DNA from 4 places in the Virgibacillus sp. L01 genome. Region 2 is predicted to be linked to each of the others. Evidence: riboswitches for the same ligand, from Rfam matches in the RefSeq annotation. Region 2 holds a riboswitch; each other region holds the start of a gene.
What was found. A riboswitch is a leader RNA that binds a small molecule or an ion and turns the genes downstream of it on or off. The one in region 2 is predicted to bind thiamine pyrophosphate.

Region 1: linked by a shared signal. The riboswitch ahead of ACTWQM_RS13290 (YkoF family thiamine/hydroxymethylpyrimidine-binding protein) and the one ahead of ACTWQM_RS02700 (peptide ABC transporter substrate-binding protein) in region 2 are both predicted to bind thiamine pyrophosphate.
Region 3: linked by a shared signal. The riboswitch ahead of tenA (thiaminase II) and the one ahead of ACTWQM_RS02700 (peptide ABC transporter substrate-binding protein) in region 2 are both predicted to bind thiamine pyrophosphate.
Region 4: linked by a shared signal. The riboswitch ahead of thiT (energy-coupled thiamine transporter ThiT) and the one ahead of ACTWQM_RS02700 (peptide ABC transporter substrate-binding protein) in region 2 are both predicted to bind thiamine pyrophosphate.

What each region holds. Positions count from the first base shown of each region.
Region 1 covers NZ_JBQQCP010000006.1:252,796-260,371, reverse strand. The annotation lists gene ACTWQM_RS13325 (fatty acid desaturase) at 1-391, opposite strand, end outside; gene ACTWQM_RS13320 (hypothetical protein) at 618-1,019, shown strand; gene ACTWQM_RS13315 (hypothetical protein) at 1,243-1,425, shown strand; gene ACTWQM_RS13310 (sigma-70 family RNA polymerase sigma factor) at 1,422-1,832, shown strand; gene ACTWQM_RS13305 (hypothetical protein) at 1,825-2,988, shown strand; gene ACTWQM_RS13300 (HD-GYP domain-containing protein) at 3,148-3,792, shown strand; gene ACTWQM_RS13295 (DUF192 domain-containing protein) at 4,160-4,492, shown strand; TPP riboswitch at 4,620-4,727, shown strand; gene ACTWQM_RS13290 (YkoF family thiamine/hydroxymethylpyrimidine-binding protein) at 4,826-5,434, shown strand; gene ACTWQM_RS13285 (ECF transporter S component) at 5,427-6,005, shown strand; gene ACTWQM_RS13280 (ABC transporter ATP-binding protein) at 6,002-7,576, shown strand, end outside.
Region 2 covers NZ_JBQQCP010000001.1:595,967-603,542, reverse strand. The annotation lists gene ACTWQM_RS02715 (ATP-dependent DNA helicase) at 1-1,372, opposite strand, end outside; gene ACTWQM_RS02710 (MDR family MFS transporter) at 1,871-3,280, shown strand; gene ACTWQM_RS02705 (acetoin reductase) at 3,973-4,743, shown strand; TPP riboswitch at 4,998-5,110, shown strand; gene ACTWQM_RS02700 (peptide ABC transporter substrate-binding protein) at 5,289-6,953, shown strand; gene mqo (malate dehydrogenase (quinone)) at 7,304-7,576, shown strand, end outside.
Region 3 covers NZ_JBQQCP010000005.1:195,494-203,069, reverse strand. The annotation lists gene ACTWQM_RS11550 (MDR family MFS transporter) at 1-931, shown strand, start outside; gene ACTWQM_RS11545 (MerR family transcriptional regulator) at 1,097-1,837, shown strand; gene thiE (thiamine phosphate synthase) at 1,950-2,555, opposite strand; gene thiM (hydroxyethylthiazole kinase) at 2,555-3,328, opposite strand; gene thiD (bifunctional hydroxymethylpyrimidine kinase/phosphomethylpyrimidine kinase) at 3,329-4,132, opposite strand; gene tenA (thiaminase II) at 4,129-4,818, opposite strand; TPP riboswitch at 4,885-4,988, opposite strand; gene thiW (energy coupling factor transporter S component ThiW) at 4,990-5,481, opposite strand; TPP riboswitch at 5,569-5,684, opposite strand; gene ACTWQM_RS11515 (DUF1801 domain-containing protein) at 5,774-6,127, opposite strand; gene ACTWQM_RS11510 (phosphotransferase family protein) at 6,431-7,357, shown strand; gene ACTWQM_RS11505 (DUF4064 domain-containing protein) at 7,553-7,576, shown strand, end outside.
Region 4 covers NZ_JBQQCP010000011.1:60,144-67,719, reverse strand. The annotation lists gene fdhF (formate dehydrogenase subunit alpha) at 1-1,356, opposite strand, end outside; gene fdhD (formate dehydrogenase accessory sulfurtransferase FdhD) at 1,358-2,185, opposite strand; gene ACTWQM_RS17380 (Glu/Leu/Phe/Val family dehydrogenase) at 2,718-4,097, opposite strand; gene ACTWQM_RS17375 (hypothetical protein) at 4,224-5,645, opposite strand; gene thiT (energy-coupled thiamine transporter ThiT) at 5,942-6,520, opposite strand; TPP riboswitch at 6,615-6,715, opposite strand; gene ACTWQM_RS17365 (N-acetylmuramoyl-L-alanine amidase family protein) at 6,794-7,576, opposite strand, start outside.

The DNA of each region.
Region 1 (7,576 bases), on a different contig from region 2:
CAGTCATCACCCATACATCACCAGTTCCCCGCTTGTCCAGGTTACTACTTGTTGCATGGTGTATCGCATGATCCCGTTTCCACTTATCAAAAGCAAACAACGTTATAACACCGGTGATTGTACCGACAATCCGATTCGCTTTACCACTTTTGAAGAATGACCCGTGTGTGCAATCATGGAAAATAATAAAGGTCCGAATCACAAATCCAGCAGCTACTACCGTTAAGGCAAGGGTTAGCCAAATAGATATTGTTAAGCTTTGATATGCAAGAAACCAAGTTAGGAAAAACGGTATTAACGTATTAATTAGTTGCATAATGCTCGCTTTCTTATCTGAACCTGCAAAAGGTGTAACACTTTTTCGTAATTGTGCTTGTTTTTGTTTACTCATAAATCTTCCTCCTAGGGTAGGATTATCTATATTTATTTGCTATTTTCGATATTCTTACCCTCAATATTAAAGAAATTATACAAGCTATTATAGTCATAAACGTCAAATATATTATATGACAAATGTCATGTATTTCCGTTGTGCAACCAAACAATCAAGCCTGGGCATAATCAACTGGCAGAATACATAAATATAAGTAATTCAATACAAATGGGGGACGAGTATTGTGAAAGAACCTACTGAAGGATCACTGTTAACAACCGATATGTTAAAGCGTTATTTTGAACTGAACAACCAAAAGAAAAAGATCGATAATGAATTAAAACTTCTTAAGAAGAACCTCCATGAAATCCTCGATGAATCAATAGGTAAAGATCAAAAAGGCGAACTGCAGCGCGGGGATTACAAAATTCAACGACAGATACGCTCATCAATTAGCTATATCGATGAAAAAACAGTAGAGAAACTGGAAGAACTGAACTTAAACGATTGTATTGTACATGTGAAACGTCCTGATACGAACAAATTGGAAGCTGCCATAAAACTAGGCCTAGTTGAAGAAAATGAATTTGAAGGATGCAAAAAAGCAAAAGTTACACAGGCTTTAGTCGTTAAAGAATTAATATAAGGGGGTTTCAACTAGCTTGAACAATCAAGCTAGTTTTTATTTTTTTAGCTTATTCCCACGACTATCTACAATAAAGCCCATTTCCCGTTGATTCAGATTACAGATACATGACTTTTTATATGCCTACGTAAACACAGTATTTTTCAAGTATAATAAAAAATTTGAATCGTTCTATTTAAACACAACGTCTTACATATGAATTACCTAGCGAGGGGGAAACAGAGTGGGCCACTCGAAAGCTGTCCATCCACCGTACAAAGATGATGATCAGGAGATTATGCAGAAGACCCCGACTAAAGCAATTGAAGAAATCATGGACTTGTACGGTGATGAAATTAAACGTTTAATATACACATATGTAAAAATAATGCAGATACAGATGACGTCACGCAGGAAGTCTTTGTGAAGGTTTACCAGAAGCTTAGCACGTTTCAAGGCAAATCCACACTTAGGAGCTGGGTTTATTCGATTGCGATCAATAAATCAAAAGACCACCTACGTAGCTGGCATTCGCGAAATAACCGACTGAGGGAAAAACTGTCTCAGTCTGCTCAGTTTATCGAGAAACCTGGTGAAACTCCTGAAGAACAGATAATTCGGCAATCCGAATCGAGTGACCTATTGAATAAGGTTATGATGTTACCGATAAAATACCGTGAAGTCATTATCCTATTTTATTTCAAAGAGTTATCAACAACGGAAATCGGTCACGCTCTAAATTTGAAAGAAGCATCCGTAAGAACCAGATTAAATCGCGGACGCGAAAAACTAAAACAGCTCTTATCAATAGAAAGAGGTGTAAATCATGGATAAAAAGTTAAAAAAATTGAAAGATCAGTATAAGAACGGTATTCCAAATTCCTTTACGGATCGAGATAAACAAGGTATTTTAACGAGAATCAAAAAAACGCAGCCTAAGCGTAGCACCAATTATTTTTTCCCTAAAGCGTTAACAGCAGTTGTCTTAACTGTAATACTCTTCATTGGCGTAACGATGACCACGAATCATCTAGGGTTAACAGACGGAGATAAACCTGCCCCAAATAAAGAAGAACAAATCGCTAGTGATGACGATGATAAACATGTTGTCCAACTAAATAAGGAAATTCAACCATACATCACTTTTAACCATCTAACAGCTCAACCTGGTGATGTGGTTGGAGATGGCAGCAGTGAAAAAATGAAAGTTACTGACGTTGAAAAGCATCTGGGAAAAACAATTATAACCTTCAAAGGAATAAAGCAGTTAACCGGGGCAATCTATAATGATGAACAACTGACGTTTGTCCCAGATGGAAACTCTATCAAGGATATTCCTTTTTCAAATAAGGATATTGGTAATGCAGTCCAATTTCATTTCCAAAATGAAGATAAGATTAAAAAAATATTCGGACTTAGTACGTCATTTATTTCAATCGAGGATCTTACTATAAATATTGAACAAATCCAATATATTTATTCAGTAAATGGATCACGTATAAAACTTGGAGTTCAGAATGCGGTTAGTTCGGAAACAGAACTTGATTTTCCTAGGGAAAGATATGAAACAACAATTGAACTTTCAGATGAACTCCTTAATGTTTATAGACAATATGCTCAAACACTTGACGATAACTTGTTAAAAGGACTGAAGCCAATTGAGGTTTTTAAGCTACATTATCATGCAGAATATAAGGAAAATGAAAATGTCCAGTATGCTCTATATATTAAAGGTAAAAAGCGGGGCACACCAGATAAAGACACCTATTTTAACGACCCATTCTTTGCGACAGATGAAACGATGAAGCAAAATGCGAGGATTCTCTATCAAAAACTATTAGAAGTGAAAACCTTTGAGGAAATATATCTATCGGATGAAGAGGTGATAATTAGTTTTGAATTTGATGGACTCACTGACAATCCAATGTTCAGATTAATTAAAAATAAAGAACTAGATGTGTGGAAGGTCGGTTGGATGCCGATGCAATAAGGGAATTCTCATAATGGTCATACATTAAAACATGAATAACCGGTATTAGGTAAAAATTCCTAGTACCGCTTTTTATTGATTTCATATATAATATTTTCTAAGTATTACTACAATTAATTGAATATTAGCTATACTATATTTACTGCAAAGGCGGATTTTATGAAGCGTACTCCAGAATCACTTTTTGAAAATATAGCTCAGGACAATGAAGTACTGCAAATATTCAGGCACCACTCTATGCGTGTGATGTATTTATCATCGATGCTGGCCAAAAAAATTGGCGTTTATGATGATGATTTAAGAGTCGGGGCTTTCCTGCATGATATCGGTAAAATCGGAGTTGCCAAAGAAATATTGTTAAAACCCGGCAAGCTCAATACGATTGAAAAAACAGTAGTAGAAAGTCATTGTCATATTGGGAACGTTATTGTTCGGAAGGAACTTGGGAAGACACGTACAGCGGAGTTTGTCAGAGATCATCATGAAAACTGGGATGGCACTGGATATCCACGCCGTTTAGTAGGTGAGGAAATTTCTGTACAGGGACGGATTATTCGAGTATGTGATTCTTTTGATACAATGACCTATGATTTACGGAATTATAAATCAGCTAAAATGTCCTACCATGAAGCTTTTCAAGAATTAAAAAGATGTTCATGGACACAGTTTGATGGAAATTTAGTAGAAACTTTTATTTCTTTATTAATTGAATTAGAACTTCCTGAATCCTGGTATGATACATATAATTCAACATTTATCGAAAAAATATATAATAAAATTGAACATCCGGAAGATATTTTATAACCGAATTTGAGCTGATGGGCAACTTGGTGCACTTTCTTAATCGACGTTAGGTGTTGTGTTGATTGGATGGGAATCTGTTTATTTTCCGCAGGTTCTACACAAATTCTCATCCAATTAGGGTTTGGCTGGTTCCGGGTGCTGTTCTGTTGATTCCACGTGTTCTTCTGTTGATTCCTCATGATATTCCTACAGCATATCTAACATATAAATAATTAACGGGCCTAACAATACAACGAACATTGCTGGAAAGATAAACAGCATCATTGGAAAAACTATTTTAACGGGGTTTGCAAACCTTCAAATCAGTCCGTTTGAACTATATAAAGAACAATTAAATCACTATAATGAACAAAAGGAAATAAGAGGAGTGGAAGCTTTGGAAATCAGTTTACCGTTTGAGATAAAGATAGCTGATAGTTATTGGGCAAGATTAAAAGGACTTTTGTTTCATAAGAAGCCTTTTACGAATGAAGGTCTTTTAATTACACGGTGTAAATCCGTTCACATGTTTTTCATGCGGTTTCCCATTGATGTAGTATTTCTTGATCATTCAAATAACGTAGTGAGAACAATCCCGAATTTAAAACCATGGAAAGTAGTCCCGCCAGTACCGAATGCTGATTCAGCACTTGAGTTGCCTGTTGGTACGATAGTGAAGAATCACATTACAGAAGGAGATACTATAAAGTTAAGTCCATGAACCTCTAGAGTCGACTTTCACAGTTGGCTCTTTTTTTATTCTATTAGAAGAAACAATCAAGCATCACTCTCCCTCTTTACAATTAAACAGATCCTAGTTAAGATAAAGATAGAAAAACTGCATATCAACCTTTCACTAGGGGAGCTGTTAAATTCAGCTGAGAAGAACTGTTTTGTTCTGACCCTTTGCACCCGAACTAGGTAATACTAGCGTGGGGAAGTGTGGTCGAAGCGTGTATATTTTATTTTGACAATACATACTAACAGACTGCATTCCACGGGGATGCAGTTTTTTGTTTATATTTTAACTACAAACAACAAGGAGGAATTTTGTATGACAAATCAGCATTGTTCAACTTCAGGTATTGCAGGTTGCAGCTTTTCGATTCATCCAATGAGCGACAATTTTATCGAGGTTATTACAACGGCACTCAAAAATGTGGACACCTCAAAAGTTTGGATGGAGACAGACGATGTGACAACAACAGTTAGAGGAAGGTTACCCCATGTTTTTGACGTAACAAAGGCTATTTTTATTCATGCAGCGAGAACCGGTGAGCACGTTGCATTCGAAGGGACCTATTCACTGGGTTGCCCAGGTGACTCAGCAGGAGATGTTTATTTGGCAGAAGATGATGTTACCGTAAATCACGTACAGGTGAAAGACATTAAACAATCCGTTGCGGCTAAGTTTTCTTTATACCCACTTGGTGGCGGGAACTATATGGATGTAATTATGGAACAAATTGAAGCGATGAAAGAACATGTTGATGTTTCGCATGCGCATTATGCCACTAGACTTGATGGTGAATCTATTAAAATATTCGATGGATTGGAACAAGTTTTTAATGCAACGGTTGATGGAGGGTCGAGTCATACCGTAATGACAGTATCTGTATCAGCTAATAGCCCATCCCACAAAGGAGGAGACAAGGATGAGTAATTGGCGCTTCAAGGAAATAGTCGTCATGTCCGCACTTGCTGTTGTATTCGGGGTTGTCTATCTAGCTTTTCTCCCGGTTGGAAAGGTACTTGTTGGCTTTTTCGGACCAATTGGATATGATCTGATATTTGGAATCTGGTTTATTGTTTCAATTATTGCAGCCTACATTATTCGTAAACCGGGAGCTGCCTTTATGTCTGAAACGATTGCAGCTATGGTCGAAGTTTTACTCGGTAGTGCAGTTGGTCCAATGTTAATTATATCCGGGATGATTCAAGGGCTAGGAGCAGAGTCGGCATTTGCGATGACACGCTGGAAGAATTATTCGACATGGGTGCTAATGGCTTCAGGTGCTGGTGCAGCTATTTTTAGTTTTGTATATGGCTACTTCATAAGCGGGTTCGCAGCACTCTCCACACCTTATGTTACAGGCATGTTTGTTGCACGAATCATAAGCGGAGCGCTAATCGCTGGGTTACTTGGAAAAGCATTGAGCGATAGTTTAGCACAAACAGGTGTCTTATCCAGTTATGCTTTGGGCAAAGAACATCGAAAGAAACGAGCAGTATGAGCAATAGCTTACTAAGTGTTGAGCAGCTGTCCTTACGTTTTGAAACGCATTTGGATCAAGACACCTTATCAAATGTCAGCTTCGAATTAAACAAAAGCGAAACACTTCTATTGTTAGGTCCAAGCGGATGTGGAAAAAGTACGTTAACATTTTGTTTAAACGGTTTATACCCGCGCGAACTGGATGGAACAATGACTGGAAATATTTTTATCAATGGTAAGAATACGGCAGACTATAAACCTGGTGAGCTTAGTCGCCATGTAGGTGTTGTATTTCAAGACCCAGAAACACAGTTCTGTATGCTTACTGTTGAAGATGAAATTGCATTTGGCCTGGAAAATATCCACGTTCCTCATCACCAGATGGAGGACAAGATAGACAGGGCATTGTCGCTTGTTAATTTGGCAACCTATAAGAAGTCAACTATCGCTTCCCTTTCTGGGGGACAAAAGCAAAAACTGGCCTTAGCTTGCATTCTGGTAATGGAACCTGAATTACTTATTTTAGATGAACCTACAGCTAATTTGGATCCGGTTGCAACAAGGGAATTAATAGAAACTATTCAAACCCTTAAGCTGCAAAACGAATTTGCGATTATAGTCATTGAACACCAACTTGATGGGTGGATGGATTTGTTCGACCGCAGTCTTTTACTTAACAGATCTGGAGAGGTTTTCTATGATGGCTCACTGCGGACTGGGATTAAAGAAATTTTACCAACAATGAATGATCAAGGAATCTGGCTGCCAAAGGTTACACAATATGTGCTGAATCAGGGAAGTAATCCAGGCAATTTTATCCCGCTAACCATCAATGAATTTGCCAATCAGATCGATCAATGGCGGTCGATAAATTGGGGGTGCCAATTAACATCATCTATTAAAGAAACCCCAGATGTTTTTTTAAAAGCCGAGCATCTATCCTTGTTGAAAAAAAAGCAGGAAATCATTCAGGATATTTCATTAAATTTTTATACAGGTGAGTTTGTTGCAATTGCAGGTGCAAACGGAAGTGGCAAGACGTCCCTTTCCAGAATCTTGGCGGGTATCCAGAAACCTTCAACAGGAAACATTCAAGTTAGCGGAAGAGCATTGGAAAACTGGAAAGAAGCATATTTACGTGATGAAATAGGCTATGTATTTCAAAATCCAGAACATCAATTTGTGACGAACGCTGTGTTTGATGAAGTAGCATTCAGTCTGAAAATGAAAGGTTTGGACGATAAAGAAATTCATGGAAAAGTAACATCTATCCTTACGACATGTGGATTATCGAATCTTGAGAACGAACATCCATATACCCTAAGCCAGGGACAAAAACGGCGTCTAAGCGTAGCAACCATGATTATCGATGACCAGCGCATGCTCCTGTTAGATGAACCAACCTTTGGACAGGATGCACATTCAACCGAAGAGTTAATGAATCTGCTTAACAAGCGGCATAGGCAAGGAACTACCATTGTAATGATTACGCATGATATGGAGCTTGTGCACCATTATGCGGAACGGGTAATTGTTTTGGATCAAGGAGCGATTGTTGCTGACTGTCACCCAGATGAATTGTGGAAACAG
Region 2 (7,576 bases):
CTTCTTCTGCGACTGCAGTGAACTTTTCCACCAGAACTGCCAGGTCCTCATCTAGTTGTTTTTCTACAATATTCTCCTGAGTTCGCTTTTCTGCGAGACAAACATTGACAGCCTTTGCGGCTTTAGCAACAGCGCCATTTATATCTTTGTATTCTTTTTGTACTTGTAAAAACGCTGATTTGAACAACACCGCCGAGTACATTTCCCGCGCACGATCGACTAGGTTATGTGCCTCATCCACGAGCAGCACTGCTTGTTTTTTCTGATCTTCTATTAAGCGTTTCAGGGACACTCTAGGGTCGAATATATAGTTATAATCACAAATAACGGCGTCTGCTGTGTAAGCAAGATCGAGCGAAAATTCAAATGGACAAACGCGATGTTTCCGGGCATAGGCTTCAATCACTGTACGGCTCATTAATGATTCATTTTCAAAAATATCCAGAATTGCCCCGTTAATCCGGTCATAATAACCTTCAGCAAAAGGACAATGCTCAGCAGTACAGATAGTCTCCTCCTGAAAACAGATCTTGTCTTTTGCTGTAATAGTGACAACCTTCATTTCCAACCCATTATCAATCAACAACTGGAATGCTTCCTCGGCTGCTGTCCTGGTAATGGTTTTTGCAGTCAGGTAAAAGATGCGCTGGAGGTTGCCTTCTCCAATCGATTTAACTGCTGGAAAAATAGTGGAAATTGTTTTACCAATCCCAGTGGAAGCTTTGGCAAACAGAACCTTTTTATCGAGTATCGTTTTGTAGACTGATCCTGCAAGCTTTCGCTGTCCATCTCGGTAGACTCCATAAGGAAACACCAGCTCTTTACTGCAGGTATTTCTGTCAGTTATATGCTGCGTCTTAGCTTTGGCATAATTAGCGTACTCACTTACCACTTCCATTACAAAGTCTTCAAGTTCGGTAAGTGTCATAGTACGTTGAAACTGTTTCTGTTCTTCTGTTTTGACTTGCATATATGTAAGCTGAATGGTCATTGCCGCAAGTTCGTGATCTAACGCATAAATATATGCATAAAAGACAGCCTGGGCCCAATGTACTGGGTAGGTCTCTTCTGTAATAGTACCGAGCGCATGTGAAGTAGACTTGATTTCATCGACGATTACCGACCCGTCCTCCTGAAAAAGCAATCCATCACAGCGTCCGTCTACATGAATGTTTATATTTTCAAAGGGAATCTCTGCCTTTAGATAGACTTCCTTCTGATCATCTTTTTTGTACGTTTTTTGTATCTTCTGGTGAGCCTTTGTACCATCTGTAAGAGGGTTTGCTGAACGGAAACCACCGGACTCAATACTCCCACTTCGAAATACGTGTTCCACTAGATGCCTAATCGATATTTTAACAACGTTTGTCATGTAATCACCTGCTTCGTTACATTAAGTTTAGCAGGTCAGCTGATTTTAGGGAAGAGGAAGCAAGGAAGCAACATGGGGACGGTTCTTGCTTCATTTGGAAGTTGCAGGAAGCACAAGAACCATCCCCTTGCTTCGATGTATTTGTGCCAATGTGCCTGCTACTTCCCGAATTTTGTCAAAGTATGCTTAAAATATTATTAGCTAGGGCTGCTGGTTTGGTGAAACTGGCTGCTTTTTTTATTTTGAGTTTGATGTTTGTGGGTATGGCAATTGGCATTAGGAAAGAACGGGGCATATTGAGGATGCCATTCCGGATGATACTGCTTTTCTGGTTTATTTATTACTGGATGGTACGAATACCCCGATTGATGGCTATAACCGGAAACGCTTCTAATTTAAATGTTCACCGTTTGTTAGTTAATTGCTGAAACATTGTGTGGCATGTAATATGGTTGTATATAAAAAGGAAATGATTAACTACGAAGGGAGGCAGATGAGATGACTTCGGCGAATCTATCACGTTTTCAACGACGCCTAATTGTAGGGATTGTATTGTCGGCTGCTTTTTTATCTGTTTTGACACAATTTCTGCTAATTACGGCTTTTCCAAAAATCATGAATGCGTTCGAGATTAACTCAACGGAAGTCCAATGGCTAACAACCAGCTACATGTTAACCATTGCCGTTCTGATTCCAATAACGGCTTATTTAATTGATAAATTTCAAACAAGGACATTAATGATGGGTGCTATGTTCTTGTTTTTTGCAGGAACATTAATCTGTTTGGTTGCACCTTCGTTTCCCATCCTGATAATTGGGCGTGTTATTCAGGGAATGGGGTCTGGCATAATGATACCGTTAATGCAGACAATGTTGTTCCTTCTGTATCCAAAGGAAAAAAGAGGATACGCGATGGGATTGGCCGGGCTTGTGATTAACGTTGCGCCCGCGGTTGGTCCGCCTATCTCCGGTGTTGTGATTAGCTATTTCGAATGGCGTTCGTTGTTTCTGATAACCCTGCCGATTGCAGCATGTATTCTGCTTTTTACTTTCTTGTATATGCGCAATATTACCGAGCAGCGAAAAACAGACATCGACATCTTATCCATTATACTGTCAACGATTGGTTTTGGCGGCTTACTGTACGGTTTCAATAGCATACAGGAGGGTGGCATAACTGATCCAGATACACTTACCAGTCTGATTGCAGGAGCCCTCGCACTGGGTTTATTTGTGGTTAGGCAGCTGCGGCTCACGTCACCTATTCTGGAAATTCGTGTGCTTAAAGTGCCTGTCTTTGCACTTATTGCGTTTGTCTCCATCCTTTCGTTCAGTCTGCTCATCTCAATCGAGACGATTTTACCGATGTATGTGCAGAACGCTCAGCAGTTCTCAGCTTATTACGGAGGCCTGATTGTGATGCCCGGGGCGCTGACACTTGCTGCTATGTCGCTTTTGGCAGGAAGATTGTTTGATAAATACGGTGGCAAAACAATTGCGATTATCGGCTTTATGCTGCTAAGTCTAAGCACACTTGGCTTTAATTTGATTCTTGGTCTTCATACGCCATTCATTATTACGATGGGATTATTCATGGTTGCCATGGGCGGGGTGGCATTGATTAATATGCCCATCATGACCGCTGGCATCAATGCTTTGCCTGATAAGCTGATTTCACATGGGACTGCGGTAATCAATACGGCCCGCCAATTCGGGGGATCATTGGGACTGACGTTTATTATTTCGTTTATCAGCAATGTTGGGGCCGGAACTGAGGCTGTCGTACAGCCAGCTAATTATTTGACCGGCGTAAAAACCGCCTTCTTCGTCGCATTTTTGTTTGCTGTCACAGGATTGCTTCTTTCTCTGTTTTTAGAAAGGGAGAAGCAGCCTGTTGAGAGGGGGTAATGATGTTTGGGTGGTAGTGACCTCCAGCAATTTACTTAACCTAGTACTTAAATGAGAATGAGATCCTACCTAGGCAACTTTTGGGGCTATATTCTTGAATTACAAGTATAACAGTTGCCTTGCTCATATTCTCTATAGGCATGTTCTATCTCTAGTAAAGTCTCTTCTCCATTGTTAAAATGCAGCCATCCTCCGTCACGAAGTAGGCCATTTAACTTTTTATACTTAGAATTTTCTGTAGGAATATAGGAACAGTTATCCTCATGTATTGTTACCTTCCTAGTTGGTCTATCGATATTCAACCACATAGAACCCCTCCTCATTCAGGTGCTTAACCTTTTTTATTATTTCATCTAGTTTATCTCTGTTTTTCTTATCTAAATAATATGCTTTTGCAGTTTTGCCTATGCGTACGTACTCGAAAAACTATTATACTACTTAATGCGCCCCAATCGGCTTAACCTCAACTATGTGTAAATTAACATACCTGTCTACTTTAGTCTGTGGGAAATTGAATTATTAACTAAATAGCATGACAACTTTTCTACAAGTGTGGCTTAGAACATTTCGAAAAAGGAATTTAATCCACCTAATGTGGAAATTTTAGGATGCACATAATCCATCCCTATGTTTTTTAAAAATAATTGCAGGGTAGATTTCTAATATAAGACATATTAGAGAGGTGGTTAACAATGAGTAAAGTAGCTGTAATTACTGGAGGAGCACAAGGTATTGGAAAAGGAATTGCTGAACGCTTAGGGTCAGATGGATTTAAGATTGTAATAAGTGATATGGACATTGATTTGGCTAATAAAACAGTTGAAGAACTTAAAAATAGAGACATTGATGTGGCAGCTGTTAAAGGCGATGTTTCTAAACAGGACGATCAATTATCAGTAGTCTCTGAAGCTGTTGAAAAGTTTGGTTCCGTAGATGTTTTTGTTAATAATGCCGGGATAGACCAGGTAGAAGCACTAGTAGACGTGGAACCAAACGACTTAGAAAAGATTTACAATGTTAACGTGTTCGGTACTTTATATGGTATTCAAGCTGCAGCAAAGCAAATGAAAAAACAAGATGATGGCGGTAAAATAATTAATGCGTGCAGTATCGCCGGGAAAACAGCCTTTGAATTATTAGGTGCTTATTCTTCTACTAAGTTTGCTGTTCATGGATTAACACAGGCAGCAGCAAAAGAATTTGCTCAGGATAAGATCAAAGTTAATGCTTATTGTCCAGGCATCGTTGGAACTAGTATGTGGGATCGGATTGACGCCAAGATGGTAGAACATAAAGGGATGAAGCCAGGAGAAGCATGGCAGCAGCAGGTTGATCAAATCCCTTTAGAACGTTCTCAAACTCCAGAAGACGTCGCAAACCTTGTTTCCTATTTAGCATCCAAGGACTCTGACTATATGACTGGACAAGCAATTAATATTGATGGCGGACTTGAAGTTCACTAAATAGATAATTAAATACTGATTTCACCCCCTTCTATAGTAGAGGGGGTTTTTTAAGTGGGATAGAGCAAGGGAATATCTGTGCTACCTTTTTCTAATATATAAGTTTGATGTGTTAAAGACGTGGGAAAGTTTCTCTTACTTTGGAAACGGCAGGCCCGTTCCTGTGCTTCTAAAAAAACTGAGCTGTATGAAAATTTTAAGATTGAATAATTTATCAAGATATGTAATAGTAAAATAATTAATTAAATTCATAACAATCGTTGTAGGGGAACTGGTGTTGCCAGTTGAGAGTGTATCCATTAAGATGCTGATCCTTGGAACCTGGTCTGGCTCAAACCAGCGTAGGAAACACAACAAATAGTCTGATGCTGTTTTGTATGTATTTCCAAACATTCTGGGTAATGGCCCGGGATGTTTTTTATGGGTGCAAATGGTTGTTTCTGTGAAGGAGGTATGTGAGCGAGGGTTGTAACAGGCTTTTTAACAGTGCTCTCATGGTGGTGCTGTGTTTAATTTTTGCAAAAGAGATAAAGGAGGCAAAAAAGATGAATTACATACGAACCATTTCATTCGTTTCACTGCTGTTATTACTTGTCTTGACTGCTTGTAGCGGGGAGACGCAGGATGAAACGGCAAGCGAAGAAGATACGGGCGAGGAAGAAGAAAAAGTGCTTCACCTGAGTGCTCCTGGCCAAATTCCTGGATTGAATCCAACAATGGCTGATAACGACTTTAGTTTTAGGATCATTAACCAGGTATTTGAAGGGTTATACCGGTTGGATAAAGACGGGGATCCACAGCCAGCTGTGGCAGCTGGCGAACCAAAGGTAAGTGCAGACAATCGGGTTTATACATTTAAAATACGGAAAGATGCCGTATGGTCGAATGGTTCCGCTGTTACTGCACATGATTTTGAGTATGCCTGGAAAAAGGCAGTTGATCCTGCGACTGGTGCAGCATACGGGCCACAATTTGAGGAAATCGTCAAAGGGGCTTCAGAAATTTTAAAAGGCGATAAGCCAGTCGATGAGCTTGGAGTCGAAGCCCTGGATGATCGTACATTAAAAGTAACGCTCGAGGAGCCGATTCCATATTTTAAGGAACTATTGACTACAGCTATCTTTTTCCCGCAGCCTCAGGAATTCATTGAGGAGCAGGGAGATCAATATGCAACTGACAGTGAACATACCTTATTTAATGGTCCATTTGTCCTGGAAGACTGGGATGGAACAGGAAGCTCATGGACATATGCAAAGAATGAGCAGTATTGGGATAAGGATGCTGTGAATGTTGACAAGATTAAGGTCGATGTTGTAAAGGATACGCAAACTGCAGTAGATCTTTACACGAATGGCCAGCTTGATCGAGTAGGGCTGACAGGTGATTTTGTTGATAAATTTTCGTCAGAGGAAGAGTACCATACCTTTTTAACAGGTGGGGTACGATTTTTGAAAATGAACCAAGGAAAGGATGGCAACCAGACAAATCTTGCCAATTTACACATCCGAAAAGCCTTGAATATGGCATTGGACAGAGAAGGAATTGTCAATGAAATCCTCAATAACGGCTCCAAGGTTCTGTATGGAACGGTACCACGAGGGATTTCGGAGAACCCAGAAACCGGTAAGGACTTTCGCGAGGAAAATGGAAAGCTGACTCAATATGATGTGGATAAGGCGAAAGAGCATTGGCAGCAGGGATTAAGGGAACTAAATAAGGAAGAACTAGAATTTAAATTGACGACATCGGATTCCAGTTCGTCAATAACCATTGCTGAGAACCTCAAACATCAGTGGGAGTCCAATCTTCCCGGCCTGACGGTTACCATTAAAAATGTTCCGCCCGAACAAAGTGTCGATGCGAACGTTAATCAGAATTACGAGCTTATATTAACCGGATGGGGCGGTGATTACCAGGATCCGATGACTTACTTGAATCTGTTTATTACGGACAGTCCAGGCAATCACACCGGATATTCAAACGAGAAATATGATGAATTGGTTCTTGCATCGAAATCTTCTCTGGGAGATAAACCGATGAAGCGTTGGAATGCATTGCTGAAAGCGGAACAGCTTCTAATTGAAGATAGTGCCGTGTTGGTTCCACTCTACCAAAGTGGCACAGCCTATCTGCAAAACAGTAATGTGAAAGATTTGATCACCTACAAGGTAAGTGCCGAAAATTATAAATGGGTGGATATAGTGGAATAGTAGGTGCTGAATATAATTATTGATAATGGCTGCTGGTTTGATGGAACTGGCAGTCTTTTTCTTTTGGGTTGATGTATTAATTCGTGCAATTTTGTTATAATAGATTCCATCAAGAGGCCTCTTTCTGAATGTAATTTGCCGTTCAAGCATACATTTTATGATAGAGTGCCTTTTTTTTAGCTAAAAGAATTAGTGTTAAATTTTACACCAATTGATTTTCGAGTAATGCAATAGAGACAGTTTGATTTACCAGAATTATAGACATGTGGTTATTTAGAAGAATCGATACAATCAATGAATGCTAACTTTTTCAAAAAGATAAAATACTAGATAAATGGGAGTGATCCAAAATGAATAATCAATCATCTACATCAGACGTTGTTTTAATAGGTGCTGGGATTATGAGTGGAACCTTGGGGGTATTATTTAAGGAATTAGAACCTGATTGGAAAATTACAGCTTTCGAACAGCTTGGAGTTGCTGGTGGGGAAAGCTCGAACGAAAAAAATAATTCAGGAACAGGACATGCCGCATTATGCGAGTTGAATTATACAAACGAACAATCTGACGGTTCCATCGATATCAATGCAGCAGTTAGAATCAATGAGCGCTTTCACTTGTCA
Region 3 (7,576 bases), on a different contig from region 2:
ATTTGCATTATTTTCTATAGCGTTTGCCTATCGATATTTGATTAATGTATCAGAAGTTACCAAACCAAAAATAGATGTTTTATCACTTATTTTTTCTACTGTTGGATTTGGTGGTATCGTGTTCGGATTTAGTTCAGTAGGTGAAGGTGAGACCGGATTTCTAAACCCTGTTGTGTACATCCCAATTGTCTTGGGAGTCGTGGCTCTGATATTCTTTTCAATAAGGCAATTTAAACTTGAAGACCCATTACTGAACCTGCGGGTGTTTAGATTCCCTATGTATTCACATGCAATTATCCTATTTTTAATTATTATTATGGCAATGTTTTCTTCTGAGATTATCCTGCCAATGTTTATGCAAGGACCGTTGGGAGTCACACCAGCAACGGCTGGTTTAATACTGCTGCCTGGTGCAATTCTGAATGGATTGATGTCACCTGTTATGGGACATTTATTTGATAAGTTTGGACCTAGGTTATTGCTAATACCTGCTTCAGCTGTGTTATGCGGAACAATGTTTATGATGAGCAGGCTGGATATGAATACACCGATATGGATGATTATTGTTGGGTATATCTTACTAATGCTTTCTGTCTCGGCTATGATGATGCCGGCTGAAACAAATGGCTTAAATCAGCTTCCTAAACATTTGTATCCGCATGGCACTGCGGTTATGACCACATTACAGCCTGTTGCAGGCGCAATTGGAGTTTCTGTATTCATCAGCATTATGAGTGCAAGACAAAATAGTTATCTAACACATGCTGCTGATCCGGGAAATCCTATTACAATAAGTGAGTCGATGGTTGCAGGTGTTGAACTTGTATATTTTATAGGATTTGTGTTAGCTGCCGTTGCCTTTATTATGGCGTTGTTTGTGTATCGTGCGCAGCCGACAGAATTGGAAGATTTACCATCAGATAATAAATAATCAAAAGCCGCTGTTCATTCGAATAGCGGCTTTTTTAATAAAGTTCGTTGCTACTGATATAATGCTGTGATCCTTATAAAAAACGGAAAGAGCTTTTTTAAAAATAAATGTTGACTCTAACGTTGCGTGATACTTTATAGTGATAATTGAAGGGAGGTTTAAATGATGAAAGTTAAGGAAGTTGCTGATTTGGTAGGAATTAGTGTGCGCACACTACACCACTATGATGCTATCGGATTGTTATCCCCAGAGGAAACAACCGAATCTGGCTATCGCATTTATTCAAACAATGATCTTGAGGTTTTACAGCAAATTCTATTTTTTAAAGAACTTGGCTTCCCTTTGAAAAAAATAAAAGAAATTATCAACAGTCCATCATTTGATCGGAAGGAGGCGCTTGAACTTCACCGTAAAATGCTCCTTGAGAAACGTAGCCGGATCGATAAAATGATTGCGACGATTGATAAAACCACGCAACACTCGAAAGGAGAAATTAATATGAGTAATAAAGAAAAGTTTGCAGGCTTCGATTTCAGTCATAACCCATACGAACAAGAAGCACGTGATCGTTGGGGTGACAAGGATGTCGATGAATCTAATGCGAAAATAAATAAGATGTCAACAGATGAACAAAAAGCAATGGGTGAAGAATTTGATAGAATCTATCAAGAGCTTGCAGCACTCCGTCATCAATCACCTGAATCTGATGAAGCACAAGCAGGTATTAAGGTATGGTATGACTATTTGAACAAAATCGGAAACTATTCACTTGATGCATTCAAAGGACTTGGGCAAATGTATGTCGATGATGAACGTTTCACCAAGAACATCGATAAGTATGGTCAAGGTTTGTCAGTTTTCATGCGTGATGCCATGGCGGTATATGCTGACAGAAACAAAAAGTAGGGTGGTTCTACTAATTTAATCGAACCCCATCATCAAAAGGTGGCATGAAATAATTATTTATTTTATGCCACCTTTCGTATGTGGGCAACGATAGTATATATGAAAGTAAGGTTTATAACCTTTGAACTGCTGTTGTTATATCATTTGCCTGTGTCACAGCTGAAATAACCGCAACACCGTCAGCCCCGGCATTTATAACAGAAGCTGCATTTTGGGTGGTTATTCCACCAATTCCTACAATAGGAACGCTTGGAAACTGGTTTCGTAATGTCTTAATCCATTCCACACCGACTGCAGATTTTGCGTCAGGTTTTGTAGATGTATTAAAAATTGGACCAGCACCAAGGTAATCAGCCATTTGAATTGGACTATTAGAAACTTCGGTTGGATTCGATACAGAAAGGCCAATGATTTTAGTAGGAAATCGAGCACGCAGGTTTTTAACTGAAACATCATCCTGTCCAACATGAATTCCATCGGCATCTAGAGGTTCAACAAGGTCGATATCATCATTGACGAAAAATGCTACCTTATGATGCCTGCAACTGTTTCTTAATTTATATCCTAACTCTAATTTATCATTTCCTTTTAATGATCCAGCTCCTTTTTCGCGATATTGGAATGCTGTAATACCAGCTTTTATCGCTAATTCTAAAATATCAGCCGGATCACGGTCACAATTTTGACTGCCCATTATCAAATATTTTCTTAGATTCATCAATTAAGCTTCTCCAGTTTATCGACTTCAAATGATAATGCATCAATAAAATGAGGAAGGAAAGTCCCGGATCCATTAACTTCTGAGTTGACGGCAGCATATTCCGCAGCCAGTCCGTAAAACTCAACTGCAGTTAACACCTGCTGCTCGATTGGTTCATTTGTGGTTAAACATGCAGTTAGGACGGAACCCAGCAGACAGCCGGCACCAGTTATTTTGCCAAGAATCGGATGCCCGGAATTGTTACGCAGAATATCTTTTCCGGAGCAGATAACATCCGTTTCTCCTGTGACAACGGCAGTAGTTTGATAAGTATCGGCAGCTTTTAAAGCTATCTCCACAGAATTTCCATTACCTACCGATTCGACGCCTTTTGTTTCCCAGGGAATTTCTACGAGGTGTGCAATTTCGCCCGCATTTCCTTTGATGACGGTTGGCTGCACTGTATTTAAAATTTCTTTTACAACAGATGTCCGAAATGGCGTTGCTGCGACACCAACAGGATCAAGAACCACTGGTATTCCTGTTTCATTAGCTGTTTTTCCTGCTGTGATCATTGCTGGGATTTCCTGTGCTGTTATGGTCCCGATGTTTAAAAGTACGCCATCTGCAATGGACGCCATGTCGTTCGCTTCCTCTTCAGCTTTAGCCATGACTGGGGTTCCGCCAAAGGATAACAAGCCATTTGCGGTAAAATTCATCACAACTTGATTTGTCAGATGATGAATCAACGGACTTTGATCTCTTACTTTTTGAATAATATCTTTGTTCATTTACCTCACCCTTTCAATGGGTTGTGCCCAATGATTTGTCGGCCCACTTCCATGACCGAGTGAAAATGAATGACGGATTGCAGCAGTTACGTAATCTTTTGCTTTTTTAACGGCCTCTGGTAAAGAATCTCCTTGGCTTAAGTAGGCTGTAATGGCTGCTGAATAAGTACAGCCGGTTCCGTGTGTATTTTTTGTATCAATTCGTTTGGTTGAAAAAGTGTGTAACGAACTGCCGTCATATAAAAAATCGATTGCTTCACCTTGCAGATGGCCACCTTTAACCAATGACGCACCTGCTCCAAATTCATGAACTATTTGTTTTGCAGCCTTTTTCATGTCGTCCAGTGTTTCGATTTTTTCACCTGTAATATCTTCTGCCTCAGGGATATTAGGTGTTACTAACGATGTCATTGGTAATAGTTTCTTACGTAAATAATCCCTGGCATCGCTTGCGATTAATGGATCGCCACTTGTTGCGACCATTACCGGATCCATAACAAAAGGGATGTTTAAACCATTAATCTTTTGAGCAATAGCCTGCATCATGTCAACGTTGGCGATCATTCCTGTCTTAAATGCCTGAAAGGGGATATCGGTCATAACAGAATCCAATTGTTGTTCAATCATTTCAACAGGGAGATGGTGCACATTCTGGACACCTGTTGTATTTTGGGCAACAACGGATGTAATGACAGACATACCGTAAGTCTTCAGTTCCTGAAAGGTTTTTAAGTCTGCTTGTATTCCGGCTCCACCACTGGGGTCAGTACCAGCGATTGTAAGTGCGCATGGAATGCTTTTCATTTGCCAACCACCAACTCGTTTATTGGCCACTCTTCACAAGTATAGGCCATTTCCCAAAAGGACAGTTCTAATTGGCAGCTTTTACGAAATGCTTCTTTTATCTTTTTCTGCTCATCCAATGAAGCATGTTCAGCAAATTCATCCAAGCGGTTTCGCATTTCCATCACTATTTTGCCAAATCGTTCATCAGCATAAAAGCTGATCCATGGATAAAATGGATGATCCGTTTCTGGTTTATATTTGTTCATTAACGCATAGCCGATTTCCAAATATGTCCAGGGGCAAGGGAGCAGTGCACCAATGGTTTCAGCGACACTGCCCATTTGCGCGTGATACATCATATGCTTAATGTAATGATCAGCAGTTGGCGGAAGCGGGTGACCTTGCAGCTCCTCGTAGCCAATCCCTATATGGTCGCAAAAGTTATGATGTGGGTGGTTTTCACTATTTAAAACAAATTGGATTTGTTCCCCGAAGAAGCGGATGTCCTCGCGCTTGTCAGATTTGGAAAGTGCAATTCCATAAATTCGCATAAATGCATTTAAATATTCAAAATCTGCCTTAATATAATGCGCAATTGATCCGTTTGGGACATCTTTTTTTCCAATACCAGCGACAAAAGGGTGATTAAATATTGCTTGAAAAATATCTTGGTTCTCATCTCTTAATTGTTGTGTGAATGACATAACAAAGCCTCCAATGATTTAGGAAGCTACTAGGGGGGATAAAAGTAGATTAGTAGAGGTATAGATAGCGGACCTCAACTACTTCCCTGCGCAGGCATTATCCAGATCAGGTTCCAAGGGACAAGGAATATTTCCGTTTCTCAGCCAGTACAGCACCCCTAGTAGTTTTTCCTATATTTTATTTTGAACTAGTCTTTCCTGATTAACCCGTGAAATAACAAACCAGCCTATCAATGCTCCAGTAACACTGCTAATAAGAAACGACGGTATAAAGAACAAAGCACCAGCTGAACTACCCATCAATAGCTTTGCAAAGGGAACAGCAAAAAGTGCTCCGATGACCCCGGTACCAATTGCTTCTCCCACAGCAGCCATGGCTTTTCTATGAGTCTTCTGAAACAAGTATCCAGCTAGAAATGCTCCAATCATGCCGCCGGGAAACGCCAGCAACGTACCAAGTCCAAGCATGTTGCGGAGCAGGCCAATCATAAATGCAATACCGACCGCAGGACCAGGCCCAAGTGTCACTGCGGCCATAACATTGACGGCATGCTGGACGGGATAGGCTTTTGCCACGCCTGCTGGAAACCAAAGTAACTGTGCACCCAATGTACCTATTGCCACAAAGACTGCCATTGTCGTAAGTAATCGTGTTCGGTTCAATCAAATCCTCCTTTCCGTGAAAGGGGCGCGTACGAAAAAAGCCAGATCCATTAATGGACCTGGCTTGAAATAGCTGATATAAGTAAGTATATCGTCAGTCTACTTCCCTCCGCTGGTATTAACCAGATCAGGTCCGTAAGAGTCAGAAAGCTAATACGTGCTTTCCTCTCAGCCCACGATTTTGGGCACCCCTAGTAGTAATTTTTAAAATATTATGTTTACAATTTAAGGATAACAAAAGAAATCACTTTTGTCATGGTTTATTTCATGTTCATGAATGTAATGAAAAAAATCATGTTTCCAATTCAATGGCTTCCTTAATTAATGCAGAAAATTTTTGGGGTTGAATATCGTCGAGTTGTTTTACTCTGATATGACGCATTTTTTTGCCAGTTCCTTCAAGCAGGTTATCCTTATCCTTAAGTGTGGCACCGAAGTAGAAACCTAGATTAACATGATTCTTGGCAGTCTGGAGATAGCATACAAGACCATTCTCAATATAACATGGCTTTCCCCATTTCATTTCTTCAGTTATATTGGGAGACGTTTGGAAAATAACCTCCCGTAATTTTTCGATAATTTCCTTTGTATGCCCATTTAAATTTTCAATGAATTGATCTACTTCTTTAGTTTGGATTGGTTCCATGCTTTTTGACTCTCCTTTTATATTATTGTTCTTACATTACAGTAATAATCGGACACAGGATACGCTATTTCTGCAAAAAAATGCTTTTCCTGTAATATGCGGTCATCAGATACCTTATTTCACATATATCTAAGGAAAAAGGGATGTTTTTGTCAAATAAGGGCTTTGGTTTCCGCTAATCTTTGACATTACAACTTCATGATACTCGTCATTGTATATTTTCACCAAAATGATACTAAATCCCTTTAATTCCAGAGTAGATGTATTAAAATTAAATTTATATTAGAACTGGGGTGGATTTTTTTGGAACATAATAACGAACATTTGTCGAGTAGAATTATTGAATGGGTAGTAGATAATGTCGATTCGAATGCAGTGGTGGAATCGGTTAGTCGACTGAAAGGAAGTACCTCATCCACATTACATAGCATCACAATACAGGTGGATCAGTCAGTAAAACAATATGTTATCAGGCAGTTTGATAATAAGGAATGGCTTGAAGAAGAACCGGATTTGGTTTTGCATGAAAAGGAGAGTTTGCTTATGGCTGCTAAAACAGGCGTTACCACTCCTCAAGTTGTCGCCTCCGATGAAACTGGAGAAAAATGTGGAATTCCAGCGATTCTCATGACGAAACTTGAAGGTGCTGTAGAATTGCAACCTGCCAATATGAATGAGTGGCTTACCGGCTTGGCAAAGGGGCTTGTGAAAATTCATGCAGTCGAAGCGAGTGGATTTCCATATCAGCATTATAGCTACAATGACTTATCAACGTTTGAGGTACCGAGCTGGTCAAAGGAGCCGAAAACATGGGAAAGTGCTATTAAGATTTTAGCAGGACCTCGACCAAAAACGACAGATTGCTTCATTCACCGAGACTATCATCCAGCCAATGTATTATGGAATGAAGGCTTAGTTAGTGGGGTGGTAGATTGGGTCAATGGCTGCAGAGGCCCTCGCGGAGTTGATGTCGGGCATTGCAGAGTGAACCTGGCCATGCTATATGGTGTTAAAACAGCAGATGGTTTTCTGAAGGCATATCAGCAACAGGCAGGTTCGGATTTTACCTATAATCGGTATTGGGATTTGCTTTCTTTGACCGATATGCTAGTTGGACCTCCAGAGGTGTATCCTGGGTGGGAAGCATTCGGTGTATCAGGATTAACAAATGATATGATGAAGAAGCGATTGGATAAATACGTTGGTAGTCTGTTAAATGGAGGTATTTGATGAAGCTTATTTAGATTCAGGGCATGGTTTGCTGAAATTCGATTTGTGTTTGGCGAATGTTAGTAAATACATGTTATGATGAAGGTAGGATGGACAGTTTTGTGTGGTAAAGTTGAAGTGGAACGGGTAATTTAGAATATTCCATTCAAATTACTGCATAGAATTAAGTTAAGTTAAAAATGGGGAGGGTTTGTCATGAATCGGACAGGGGAAATTGTC
Region 4 (7,576 bases), on a different contig from region 2:
CAGCTTTTGACCAAATAACTTTTGCGAGCGCTTAATGCGTGAACCAAGCACTGGATGTGATTCGGTCGTATTAGAACCTATCGTTATAACCATTTCCGCCTCAGCAATATCATCAATTGAGCCTGAGTCCCCGCCATGTCCTACAGTTCGAAAAAGACCTTTAGTAGCCGGTGACTGACAATAGCGTGAGCAGTTATCGATATTGTTTGTTCCGATTACCTGTCGTGCCAATTTTTGCATCAAATAAGATTCTTCATTAGTTGCTTTAGATGAAGAAATAAATCCAAGTGCATCTGCACCATTACCATCCTTAACCTCAGAAAAACGCTTCACAACATAATCTAGTGCTTCATCCCATTCTACCTCCACAAAAGATTCGCCATCACGAATCAATGGCTTCGTCAATCGTTCATCCGAATTCACATAATCCCATCCAAACTTTCCTTTAATACAGGTAGAAATGCCGTTTGCGGGTGAATCTTGCTGTGGTTCTACTTTCAAAACTTTACGATACTTTGTCCAAACATCAAATGTGCAGCCGACACCACAGTATGTACAAACAGTCTTAGTCTTTTCAATCCGTTCTTCACGCATAGACGCTTCCGTGTCAGAAACCGCAAATAAAGGTCCATATCCTGGTTCTGCCTTTTTCGTTAGATCAATCATGGACCGTAACAGTCCAGGACTATGATCGGTCATATACCCTGCTTCGCCAACCATTGATGTTTCCATTAAGGCATTACACGGGCATACAGTGACACATTGTCCACATCCCACACAAGATGAATCATCAATAGGTACGTCGTTATCCCAGACAACGCGCGGCTTCTCTCTTTTCCAATCAATTAGTAGTGTTTCATTGACCTGGATATCCTGGCATACTTCAACACACCGTCCACACAATATACACTGGTCCGGATCATATCGATAAAAAGGACTTGAATTGTCAATCTCATATGGTTTCGCCTCAAATGGTCTTGACTGGTGCTCCAACCCGAATTCTGCAACTGTATTATGAATCTCACATGTGCCATTGTTATAGTCACAGACAGTACAGTACAACTCATGCTTTTCCAGTATTCGGTCGAGGGCTTCTTTTTGAGCTGTATTCACTGGCTCAATTGTTGTATTTACTTCCATACCAGGTGCAACTGTTGTTCCACATGCACGCACAATTTGACCGTCAACTTTTACCATACAGGTATCACATGTTTGTACAGGTCCCAGTGACTCGTTGTAACAGATTTGTGGCACAAACTCGCTTGTGGTGTTAATCAAATCCAATAGATTTTGGTTATTTTCTGCTAAGTATTCTTCTCCATTTAACTTAACAACAATATGGTTCTGATTTTGCACATTATCTCCTCCCTAGAAAATGTATATTTTGATCCGTATCACAATAAACTCTATTTTCATGAGTATATACATTCAAACTGGTGTCACGGGCGAATCCAATGGCAGTAATCTGCAAATCATCAGCAAGCTTTAATGCCAGATCTGTTGGTGCTGACTTGGCCACCAATAGCCCAGCACCGATTTTGGAAACCTTTAGTACTACCTCTGACGAAATTCTTCCACTGAACAAAACACATTTATTTTTCAGGGTTATACGATTTTGCAATATATACCCGTACAGTTTATCCAGCGCATTATGACGCCCAATATCAATATAAGAAGCTATAACTCCACCACCGGATGCTAATGCTGCCTGGTGTACACCTCCTGTTCTACCAAATATTTCTGATCTGGAGTCAAATTCCATCATTAATTGATAGATTTGCTTAGATGAGATTTTTGTGTTGGACATGATGGTTTTAGCAGTTTTTACATCCTGTTTTAAATAGAATTCCCTACTCTTCCCACAGCACGAGCCAATCCATCTTTCGGTTCGTTCAGGAAATGATACAGGAATTGATAAATCAGCATATGCAAAACCCTTAGCTTCATCAATCGATAGATTTTCCACTTGATCAACTGAACGGATAATTCCCTCAGATGCCAAATACCCAAGTGTCATTTCATAGATATCACTTGGCGTGCAAACAATTGTGGCATATTGCTCTCCATTAACTGTAATAGTTATGGGGGCTTCTCTAGCAACCTCATCCTCTTCTGTTGCTTTCAAATGCTGATGATACTTCGTTGTCTTCCATAACGACAAGCTTTTATCATTCACTTTTAACATCCCTCCTTGTAGCGCTTACATTATTATCTTTAATAGATGATTACCCATTCAAAAAACATTCAAAACGACTTTACTTATTTACTGAATATTATAACATATTTCACCGTATAAAAAGACATTACACATGAAACAATGTAGTTCAATTTTAAGTAGGGCAGTAAATCACAGCTTCAGGAGTTCCGAAAAAAGCAGTTCAATTAGGGCAACGAGTTCAGTTTTAGGGATAAAATAATAAAAATGCACCTAATTGGGGAGTATAAAACACTATGACTTAAACTGCTGGCGGGATTATATAAGATTAAGAGATGAAGTATTACCATCGGAATGAAGATCCGACAAACAATCGAATAGGATCCTCGTTACACTACCAACTGAATATCAGTCGAATTTGAGGCAAAAATAACAAATAACGGAATGAGGATCCGCCGAATCAGTATATTGGATCCTCATTCCGTTAAAAAGTGGGTTCTTCAACTATGGGGCGAGATGTATGCTAATTATAAATTACTCTCAGAACTGGACTGCTTAATTTTTAATATAGTTTTCCTTGCTTATATAAGATTGTTGATATTTTCATTACGGCATGAATATAACAGTTCTGCCGCAACGGAAACGGATCCCCAAAAAATTGTGGGAAGATGGTATCAAACGTTTGCTGCATTTTATCAAATAAGCGTTTAAAGATTTCTTCTTCACTGAAAAATTGCGTTTCCCGACCTTGCAGCCATTCAAAATAAGAAACGATGACACCACCAGCGTTTGCTAAGATGTCAGGAACAATAATCACACCTTTTTCACTCAGATATTTATCTGCTCCACTGGTTACCGGTGCGTTTGCTCCTTCCACTATGATACTTGCCTTTACATCTTTCATATTTTCCTGATGTACCTGTCCTCCCAGGGCTGCTAAGAATAGTACATCTACATCCAAACTTAACACGTCATCACGATCTTTAATGGTAGCTTTAACATCTGCTTCTTTTAACTGTTCATCATTAACTGGAAGGTCTCCACCGCTATTGGATGTAAATTTGACAAGGCCTGGAATATCCAAACCATCGGAATTATATAGTGTTACATTCCGATCGCTAACTGAGACAATTTTATTGTTCAGATGATTACATTGAAAAGCTTCAAGTGCGGCAACTGAGCCAACATTACCAAATCCTTGGACTGCCATTGTCAGTGTTTTGTCCATGTGGTTCAACGCTGTTTTCACAAAAACATTCTCACGTTCTGAAAGCCACTTTTCCTGATTCTTAACAAAGTTATGGATCATGTAGCGGAATGCGAAATAAACACCTTTCCCCGTTGCTTCCCTTCGTCCTAACGATCCGCCGTTCTCGACACTTTTGCCAGTAAAACTGCCTCTGTAAGGACTTCCAGGACGAATACTTTTATATTCACCCATCATCCAGTCCATTTCACGGTCACCTGTACCAACATCCGGTGCTGGAATATCTTTATCAGGTCCAAGAATTTCACTGAAATACTGCACATACTTCTTGCAAATCATATATAATTCTTTAACACTATAATCTCTCGGGTTAATCACAACTCCGCCTTTTCCACCACCAAACGGTACATCATGGAGCGCATTCTTCAGTGTCATGAGTGATGCAAGGTTAGTTACTTCATCTTCATTAACTGATTCATGAAAACGAATACCACCCTTATACGGACCAAGAATATTATTATGCTGAACCCGAAAAGATGGAACACGTGTTACTTTGCCATTTTCGAGCGCAATTCGTAAATAGGATTTGTTGACATGATTAGGAGTGGATAAGATAGACACCAACGACGTAAATGCTTTCTCACGTGTTTTGTCTGTCAGTTCTGGTAAAAACAATTTATCATCCAGTAAAGCTTCCAAAGACTCCTGAACAATCTTCGTGGTACTGCTTGCCATTTTGAAAACCTCCATCAGTAGTAAAATTTTCCTGATTTGTTAAAGTGTATCAAACAAATATATTATAAACTAATAATACTGTTCTACTTGGAGGATTTACTTGTTTATATACAATTATTCAAGTCCTTATAAAATTAAAACAGCAAAGACGGTAGAAATAATTAATCCAAGAATAACCGGAATAAAGTTTTTCCGAACCAAGTCCATAACTGATACGCCACAGAATCCAGCAATCGCAATCATAGATGACCAAGCAACAATTGTACCTCCACCAGTCCAAATTGAACCCATTTGGCCAATAGCCGCGAGTGTTCCCGAATCAATCGAGGAACTTTCCAGAGAAGCAGCTAGTGCTCCAGTCAGCGGTAAACCTGAAAATCCTGAACCATCCAGCCCAGTAATAATACCAATAATCAATACACTAAATGCTGCAAATAAGGCACTTTGTGGTAGGAAGGCCTGTGAGGATTGAACAAGGTCAAACAGCAATCCGGGTGCCTTTTCATCCACACCTAGAATACCACCGGAAAAATCTGCACTGCCAAGGAAGAAGAACCCCGCAATCGGAATAACCGGTCCCATTGCCTTAAAAGCAAACACAAAGCCATCTGTAATATGGTTACTAATATAATCAAGTGCATGTTGCCGACCAAACGCTACTGTCGATAATAACAGCAGGATTACAGCAACTCCTCCAATAAATGCAGCACCATCCCCACCTTCAAATCCACTCATTCGTCCTGACATAAGCTTTGTATACATCATATAGATTACTACTGTCAAAAGGGCAATGGGTACAAGTACTGCAAATACTTTACTCCAAGTATCCAGATGTTTTGAATGTGCTTTATTAGTTGACTCTTGCGTTGCCTGTAATGCTTCCAATTCTTTTTCATTTAGCTCACTATTTTTTGAACGAATTGTTTTTCGATAAAAGAGGTATGCTAATCCGATTGCTACTGCACCGGTAATCAGAGATAGGATTAATGCCTTATCAGCCACCAAATTCACATCAATGCCGGCTGATTTTGCGGATAGCCCTGGTGCAACCTGAACAATATAATCAGAAGAAAGTGCCATCCCCTGACCAGCCAGCGCAACAGCAACGGCTGCAGTTAATGCTGGAAGTCCTGAGCGAATTGCAGCAGGCACCAGCAATGCACAAATAAGCGGTACCGCTGGTGTCGGCCAGAAAAAGAGAGAAATGACATAAGTTACAGCAATTAAAACAAAAAACGAAACATGCCCATTTATCATTACTTTTTGGATTGGCTGGATCATCCTTCGATCGGCACCTAAATCACGCAATGAGTGTAGCAAAGCCATCATAAAAGTAATGATCAGGAATATACTGAATAGTTCCTTTGCTGCAACAAGGTTGGCATTGAATATAGCGGTAAATCCATCGATTAAATTCCCGTTATATACCCAGGCAATCACAAATGTCCCAAGCAACGACGGAAGTACAACACCTTTCCTGAAAATCATTGTGAAAATAATTATTAGTGTAAATATACCGTATAGCCAATGTGATATTGTTAGTTCCACCCATAACACTTCCTTTCTTAAGTGTGCTATAGCCTATGCACACTGAAAGAAAGCGGTGAAAAATTATTACAATGCTGGATTACTATAATTCCCTAATTTGATTCCTTTTCGTTACATTCATTGCAAAATAGCTTTCCATTTTGTTGGACACCGTCAAAAAAACCATCCTCACAATAAACGTTTTGCCCACATGACTGACACTGTCCGATTAGTTCTTTCATCCTAATCACCCCTACCTTAATTATAGAAAAATAGCCCTTATAATACAAAGGACTATTTTCTGTGAACGGATTAATTTACGATGCAGTTTGCAATAATGTTTTTGGTTGTTTGTAAAACAAAAGAAATACAATAACTGTACAGATGATAAAGGATGGCAGCATGTAAGATCCACTATAAAGTAACGAATATAACCAGACCGGCTGGCCTTCTGGTGCATAATGTCCAAAGAACACGATGCCGGCTGTAAAATGCGCCAAAAAGCGTAGTGCTGAGCCTATAAATACGCCTAACATAATTAGTAAAAAGCTTATCTTTGCTTTTCCTTCTTTGACAGCATGTTGAACCGGTTTTACAAATATTCCTGCCACTCCAATTATAGTGAAAGCAACAATATAATCAAGAAAACCCTGGACAGGTGTTAATATTATTGGTCCGGACATTACGATCTGCATGACTCCTAACAAAAATCCGGCCACCAGACCACCTTTCAAACCCCAGCGAAAAGCCATAATGAATATTGGGATCATAGCAAAAGATACAGATCCACCTTGTGGCCAAATCGAGAACTTTAAAAAAGGTATTATATCTAAAAGTAATGCCATGGCAGCAAATATTGCCACCTCAATCATAAACAGCGTACGCTTCGAACTCATTCTAAATTACCTCCCCTTTTGAATAAATACAAAAAAAGCAATGCCAAGGGGAAGCTTCCTGATGGGGAATCCGCTCACAACATTGCTTTTATTCCATCAAAAAAGCCACCATCCCTACGTTAGTACTAACTAACAGGTTCTAAGGGTCAGAACTGCACGTTCACTCTCAGCCAAACGGCTCCCCCTGTAGGCTTCTATTAATCTGCTTTTTTCATTATGTGTATTATAACGTATCAACATACAATTGACAACGGTTTCTTATGGTAAAAGAACTTATTTTGTTGATACAATAGCCCCTGTATTTGGATGAGCATAAATTTGAACCTTGCCAAAATCCCGTGTTTGAATTAAGTAGACATGTGCCTGCGTTCTGCCTATAACTTTATATGTTAATCCACCAAATTTATCCGGGCGTAAAAAACCTTTTTCATTCCCCTTAATCGGAGTTGCATCCAATGGATACACTCGCCAGCTTGAGGCTTTCGATGGCAGACTTAAATATTTATTAAGTGTTGCGCCAATTCCATTACCTTTATAGGAAAATTCACTAAACGAGCAAAAGGCCTTGACAACAGATTCGGCTAATTCCAGCCAATGATCCTTTATCTTGCGTATATCGTCTCCCCGCGAATCGGCAAAGCCATATTCAATTATATTAGTGATAACTTTTCCCGTATCACGGTTCATATAATAAAAGTCACGTGTACGATCATTTGGCAGTGTCCTTGTAAAGACCCTGCGTATATTTTGACCTGCATCCTGCAATCCAAAAGCTATTTCTTCTGCCATATTCTCTCCCCCATAGATAGAATGGATAACCTCACCACCATCCCCTCCACCAGCATTGATATGATTAGAATGACAATACCTTGCACCACTATCCCGGACAATCTTCGTCCTTTCTGCAGGTGATAAGGTGACATCCTTTTGCCGGGTAATTGCAATCGGAATTCCTAACTGCTGATAGCGTTTGTACTGATAGAGTGAGATTGCTAGATTCATATCTTTCTCAAGCCAATATTGATTGGATCCACCACCTGGGTCTTTTCCTCCATG